2 regions of the Paenibacillus sp. LT-B23 genome follow, and region 1 is predicted to be linked to the other one. Evidence: riboswitches for the same ligand, from Rfam matches in the RefSeq annotation. Region 1 holds a riboswitch; the other holds the start of a gene.

The links. Region 1 has a riboswitch for cyclic di-AMP ahead of ACWXW9_RS01565 (3D domain-containing protein). Riboswitches for the same ligand answer to the same signal wherever they lie in the genome.
Region 2: another riboswitch for cyclic di-AMP. It lies ahead of ACWXW9_RS12050 (hypothetical protein); the one in region 1 lies ahead of ACWXW9_RS01565 (3D domain-containing protein).

Annotation. Positions count from the first base shown of each region.
Region 1 is NZ_JBSQBM010000001.1:342,124-345,230, forward strand. Features, by position in the region: gene ACWXW9_RS01555 (ABC transporter substrate-binding protein/permease) at 1-531, shown strand, start outside; gene ACWXW9_RS01560 (amino acid ABC transporter ATP-binding protein) at 518-1,240, shown strand; cyclic di-AMP (ydaO/yuaA leader) riboswitch at 1,487-1,661, shown strand; gene ACWXW9_RS01565 (3D domain-containing protein) at 1,669-2,337, shown strand; gene ACWXW9_RS01570 (polysaccharide deacetylase family protein) at 2,494-3,107, opposite strand, start outside.
Region 2 is NZ_JBSQBM010000008.1:138,434-141,540, reverse strand. Features, by position in the region: tRNA gene ACWXW9_RS12060 (tRNA-Leu) at 95-177, shown strand; gene ACWXW9_RS12055 (glutathione peroxidase) at 325-801, opposite strand; cyclic di-AMP (ydaO/yuaA leader) riboswitch at 1,267-1,442, shown strand; gene ACWXW9_RS12050 (hypothetical protein) at 1,558-1,953, shown strand; gene kdpF (K(+)-transporting ATPase subunit F) at 2,166-2,243, shown strand; gene kdpA (potassium-transporting ATPase subunit KdpA) at 2,394-3,107, shown strand, end outside.

The DNA of each region.
Region 1 (3,107 bases):
AGCGGTGTACGTATCATTGAGTGGTTGGGTACAGCGTACGTGGAGGTGCTGCGTGGCACACCTATGCTGGTACAGCTTATGATCATCCATTACGGGGTTGCATTGACGCTGGGCGTCAATTTTACGCCACTTCAGTCCGGTATTATTACGTTATCTCTAAATAGCTCGGCATATCTGGCAGAAATTTTCCGTGCAGGTATTCAGGGAGTAGACCGTGGTCAGATGGAAGCAGCCCGTTCACTCGGTATGGGACGAGGCAAAGCTATGCGTCACGTCATTTTACCGCAAGCGTTCAAGTCCGTACTGCCTGCCATCGGTAATGAATTTATTACGATTATTAAAGAATCATCCATCATTTCTACCATCGGTATGGTGGATATTATGTATCAGGCCCAAGTCATTAAGAACATTACCTACGAAGGATTAAGTCCGTTCGTAATCGCGGCAGCTATTTATTTTGTAATGACATTCAGCTTGTCGAAGCTGTTGGGTTTATGGGAAAGGAAGTTGAGAGCCAGTGATCACCGTTAAACAACTGCGTAAATCGTTCGGCAGAAATGAAATTTTAAAAGGCATTAATGTAGATATTGCCAAAGGCGAGGTTGTTGTCGTCATTGGACCGAGTGGCTCGGGAAAAAGTACATTTTTGCGTTGTATGAATCTGCTGGAGCAGCCGACTGACGGGGAGATTCTGTTTGAGGGTGAGCCGATTACGGCACGCGGTCACAACATTAATGCAACTCGTGAGAAAATGGGCATGGTGTTCCAGCACTTCAATCTGTTCCCACACAAAACAGTACTGCAAAATCTGACACTTGCGCCGACCCAGGTTAGAGGCCAGTCAGCAAAGGAAGCAGAGAAAATTGCGTTGGAGCTGCTGCGTACCGTTGGACTTGAAGACAAAAAAGACACCTATCCAAACCAGTTGTCCGGTGGACAGAAACAGCGGATTGCAATTGCACGCGCCTTGGCGATGCAGCCGCATGTGATGCTCTTCGATGAGCCGACCTCCGCCTTGGACCCTGAAATGGTCGGAGAGGTGCTGGACGTGATGAAGAAGCTGGCTGAGGGTGGCATGACGATGGTCATCGTAACGCATGAGATGGGCTTTGCCCGCGAGGTAGGAGACCGCATTATTTTTATGGATAATGGTCAAATTGTGGAGCAAGGTACACCGGAGCAGGTTTTTGGTACACCAAGCCATGACCGTACCCGGGATTTTCTTGCCAAGGTTTTATAAGAAATGAGCTTTTAAAGGCTATGAAGCAAGCCCTCCACGGCAGAAGTTTGACGGGAGGGCTTTTTCTTTTTTTTGTCATCCTCGTTCAGACTTTTGTAACTCTTTTCGATTTCTTGATGACAAAATTGTAACGGATATAGTATGATGTTCGAGGTTCCCAACATTTTCATGCAGATAAGGTTACAAAATTGTGATATTATGCAGTGAGCCAAAACTTACCTGGGCAGCAGACAGCAACGAGAGGCGCTGAATGCGGGACCCAAAATCATGGGAAGTGCGGGGGACGTAACAACGGCAGTCACTTCTGATCCGTCTTCATACGAATGGATGGAAGGTGCCTAGGGGTGAATTGCATTAAGCATAGGGCTTCTCCTGAGTCCGAATCCGACAGCTAACTTCGCAGGCATATTAGAGGAGGTACATATCTTTTGAAACATCTGAAACGTATTGGAAAAACAATGAAATTTGCAGTGCTGGCCACAGCTATAGCAGGATTGGCACAGACAGCAGGGGTAGCCGACGCCGCTTCGCTTCATACCGCCAAGGAAGGTGATACCTTCTTTTTGCTTGCTCAGCGTTACGGGGTATCCGTAGAGGATCTGCAAAAGGAGAACCCGGATGTTGCTGCCAGCAATATATATGCAGGAGTACAAATTAAGGTTCCGGACGAGAACAAGGTAAATGTTGCTTCAGATTCGAAGCCTCAGCTTTTGTCCGAGAAAGAGCCGGCCGGTGACGGTCAACAGGTTGAAGCATGGGGCAAAACATTTAACTACAGCAAAGTAGTTGATGTGAAGGCCACAGCGTATTCCGCAGCAGCCAGTGAAAATGGAAAATGGGGAGCGGTAGACTATTTCGGAAATCCGCTTAAGCTCGGTACGATTGCCGTAGACCCAAGCGTAATTCCGTTGGGTACGAAAGTGTTGGTTACAGGCTATTCCCATCCAGGGCTGCCGGATCAATCTTTTGTAGCGGTAGCCCGCGATAAGGGCAGCGCCATTACGGGGAAACGGATTGATATTTTCATTCCGGGAAGTCCATCTTTTGTGAATGACTTTGGTTTCCAAAATGTGAAGCTGTACGTCATTGATAAATAGACTGTATAAGCCATGAATTTTGTTTACATAATATATATTATGTAAACAAATATCAAATAACTTAATCGCCGGTCCTGATTCATATGGGCTTTGTCGATTAAAAAAGGGCTGTCTTGACGAGCAGAATGCATCTGCTCGTAAGACAGCCCTTTACTGTTATTTCCGCTCCGAGGTGTGAAGTAGCCGTGGAACCGTGACAAATTTGTACCCCTTGGCTTTCAGCGCTTGAATAAGACCCGGCAGGGATTGAACAGTGCCTTTCAGGTTGGAGCTTTGACCACCGCCTGCGTGCATTAAAATGATGGAGCCTGGTCCGGTAGCCGGGATCACATTACGATGAATTTGTGTTTTACTCAGTCCCTTCCAATCGAGGGAGTCTACGTTCCAATTTACAATCATGTAGCCGTGACGACGCGCCCACTGGATCTGAGGCTCCGTTATTTCACCATAGGGCGGGCGAATCAGCTTGGGTCGAAAGCCCACGGTGGCCTCCAAAATATGTTCTGTTTTCTTAATCTGGTTGCGAAAGCGTTCCGGTGAAGCCTTCCTAAAATCCGGGTGGGTATAGGAATGGTTGCCTATGGCATGGCCTTCACGTATGATACGGCGAATCATGCCCGGGTGTTTTTCCGCACGGTGACCGACGATAAAGAAGGTGGCTTTGATACCATTCGCGTGCAAAATGTCCAGAACCTGCGGCGTATACCGGGAATCAGGCACGTCATCAAAAGTCAGGGCAATTTGCTGAGTATGTGGGCCGCACATTTTAA
Region 2 (3,107 bases), on a different contig from region 1:
GGTTATATGACTTTTAAAACAATTATTGTATTTATGTTTACAAATAGAATACAAGGGAGTATAATAAATCTGTTGCCTCAAAACATTAGAATTTGCGGTCGTGGTGGAATGGCAGACACGCTATCTTGAGGGGGTAGTGGGCGTACGCCCGTGGAGGTTCGAGTCCTCTCGACCGCATTACATGCAAGACACAGTTAAAAAAGCATCCTGACACGTTTTTGACGTGAAGGGATGCTTTTTTGTTATATCCCTTTTTCCTAGCCACACAAGCAGCCGCCTGGTTCGGCTGCTTGTGAACAGTGATGAAGTGGCTTGTAAGCTTTGCTACAAGAGCTTCTCGATATCCCCCGCCAGTTTATCCGGAGTTGTCTGTGGGGCGTAGCGCTTAAATACGTTACCTTCGCGTGTAATTAAAAATTTAGTAAAATTCCATTTGATCGCTTTGAAGCCTAGTACGCCCGGAGCTGTCCGGGTGAGGTAGCGGAATAAAGGGTGTGCCTGATCGCCATTGACATCTGTTTTGGCAAACATCGGAAACGTAACTCCATAGTTAATCTGGCAAAACTCCGAAATGTCCTCGCTGGAGCCCGGCTCTTGCTTGGCAAACTGGTTGCTGGGAAACCCCAGGATTTCAAGACCCTGCTCATGGTATTGGTCATATAGCTCTTGTAGCGCCTTGTATTGAGGGGTTAGCCCGCATTTGCTGGCTGTATTCACGATAAGCAGAACTTTTCCTTCGTATGTGGACAACGGAATCTCTTTCCCTTGCAGGGTTTGTGCATCATATTCATAAACGGTCATGGTATCCCTCCTGATTTAATATTTTACAATTAAATTGTAAGCAATTTAATGAAGGGTTGCAAGTCTATAATAGATGTATTGCACTGTCTGAAACTGTAAAATTGTATTTTGTTCAAAACGGCAAATGGTACTGCAAATGGGGCGAATTGCGGTGCTTCTCATCGTAAAAACAGGCTCAATCGGCGTTTATCAGGTGCATACAGCAGTTTTTCTTTCTCTTTTACAAAAAAGGGACAAAAAATGCTCTCCATACGCCAATATTGACATGCCCGTCATTTTCAAAAAGGGATGAAAAACCGAGCTTGAAGGAGCTGGGAGAAGGATATTCAAATTGTAAGCGCTATTATTAATCTTCTTTGCTCCAAAGACCGATTTATAACCCTGCAGGTGAGCTTTACAGTGTTCCTTGCGCGGGTGTATGATTCAAGACGTAATTTCAAATTAAGTGAATGAAGCAGCAACGAATTGTCTATAGCGCTGAATTTTGCAGTTGCAAAAGCGGGGGAACCAAAGGAGATCTATTCGGCTTTTAAAGGGCCGTGTGTCTCATGGGGTGAATTTTCTGGCCAAGTGCCAGAAATAGGGCGACTCTCACGTCCGAATCCGACAGCTAACCTCGTAAGCGTACAGGGAGAGGCAACAAACCGCCGTGTGCAGCCATGGTTTATTTTATCATGGTTACGTAAGAAGCCGGAGGAAAGCCTTTTTCCTTTGGCTTCTTTTTGTTGTCTTTTTATACCGGGAGAGGAGCTACTGATGGAAGGTCGACTAATCATTGTCACTGCACCGAATGAATCGGGCAGAAATTTTGTGAAATTGCTTATGTACAAAAAACTGGCGTTTGCGGTTCTGACGAATAGCGCTCAGGAGGAACGACAGCTCAAAAAAATGGGTGTGGAGCATATTGTGCGCATCAATACGATGCAAGCGGGGAAATGGAATTTTCCCAAAAAAGAAATTGGCTGCGTGTATTTGTTTGAGAACAGCTTGAATCTGACGTGCCGTTTTCTGCAAATATGCCGGCCGCTGACATCAGATTCGGTCTATGTCATTACACAAGGCTGTAATCCTCAAGGGATTTATCGAGGTTTGGGAGCAGACCATGTGATCTACACTTTGAATGGAGAGGTGGGTTTCCTGCTGAACGGATAGTCGCTTACGGTATGGCTAATATAAATTAAAATTTTCGAATTCATTGTATGGTGATTTTACGAGGATGTAAGAATGACGATCTGAGGACCGATACGGGAGGGTATGAACATGATGGATATATACATGCTGCTCGTGATGGCTGTGAGTTACGGAGTGATACTGCTGTTTGTACGCTGGTGTGATGCGCAGACCTCCAAAGGAGGGCGAAAAGGATGATGGTTGTGCTTGCGCTTACTGCTATTGTATTTGTGTATTTAATCTACGCACTCCTGAATCCTGAAAAGTTCTAATCAGCTAAACAGGATCAAACGGGCGGGGGACAGCAGATCGTGGATGAGACACCAGAGGCAGCGGGTTTTCGCAAACGTGTGCACTCGCCTGGTGCTATGAACTCGTCTGTTGTTCCAAACGCAGGAGCATTTTGAAGGAGGGAATAGATGATGGAGCTGCTGCAAATTGGAATTGTGATTGTGATATTGCTGCTCTTGGTGAAACCAGTGGGCACCTATATATATCATGTATTCTCAAATGAACCGAATCGGACGGATCGGGTGTTTGACGGAACGGAGAAGCTGATTTATAAGGTTATAGGATTGAAAAAGCTGGAGAGCATGCGTTGGACCACGTACGTTATGAGCTTCATTGCTACGAATGTCGTGCTTGTGGCGATCAGCTATGTGCTGCTGCGCTTGCAGGGACTGCTTCCCGTTAATCCGTCTGGAAATGGCAATATGGAAGCGTCACTTGCTTTTAATACAGTGATCAGCTTTATGACTAATACAAATCTCCAGCATTATAGCGGAGAAAGCGGACTTACGTATTTGACGCAGATGGCGTTCGTTACAATGATGATGTTCACTTCGGCTGCTTCCGGTTTTTCGGTTGCTGCGGCTTTTATGAGAGGATTGACGCGGCGCGGTGAAGGGATGGGCAACTTTTTTCAGGATTTTATCAAAGCGATTATACGGATTTTTCTTCCGTTGGCCTTTGTACTTACACTGGTGCTGGTTGGACTGAAGGTACCGCAGACACTTCAGCCTGCGGCGGATATCACGACGCTAAGCGGAACACAGCAGCAGATTGCTTTGGGACCCGTTGCTTCGATGGAATCGATCAAGCATTTGGGTACGAACGGGGGCGGTTTCTATGGGGCC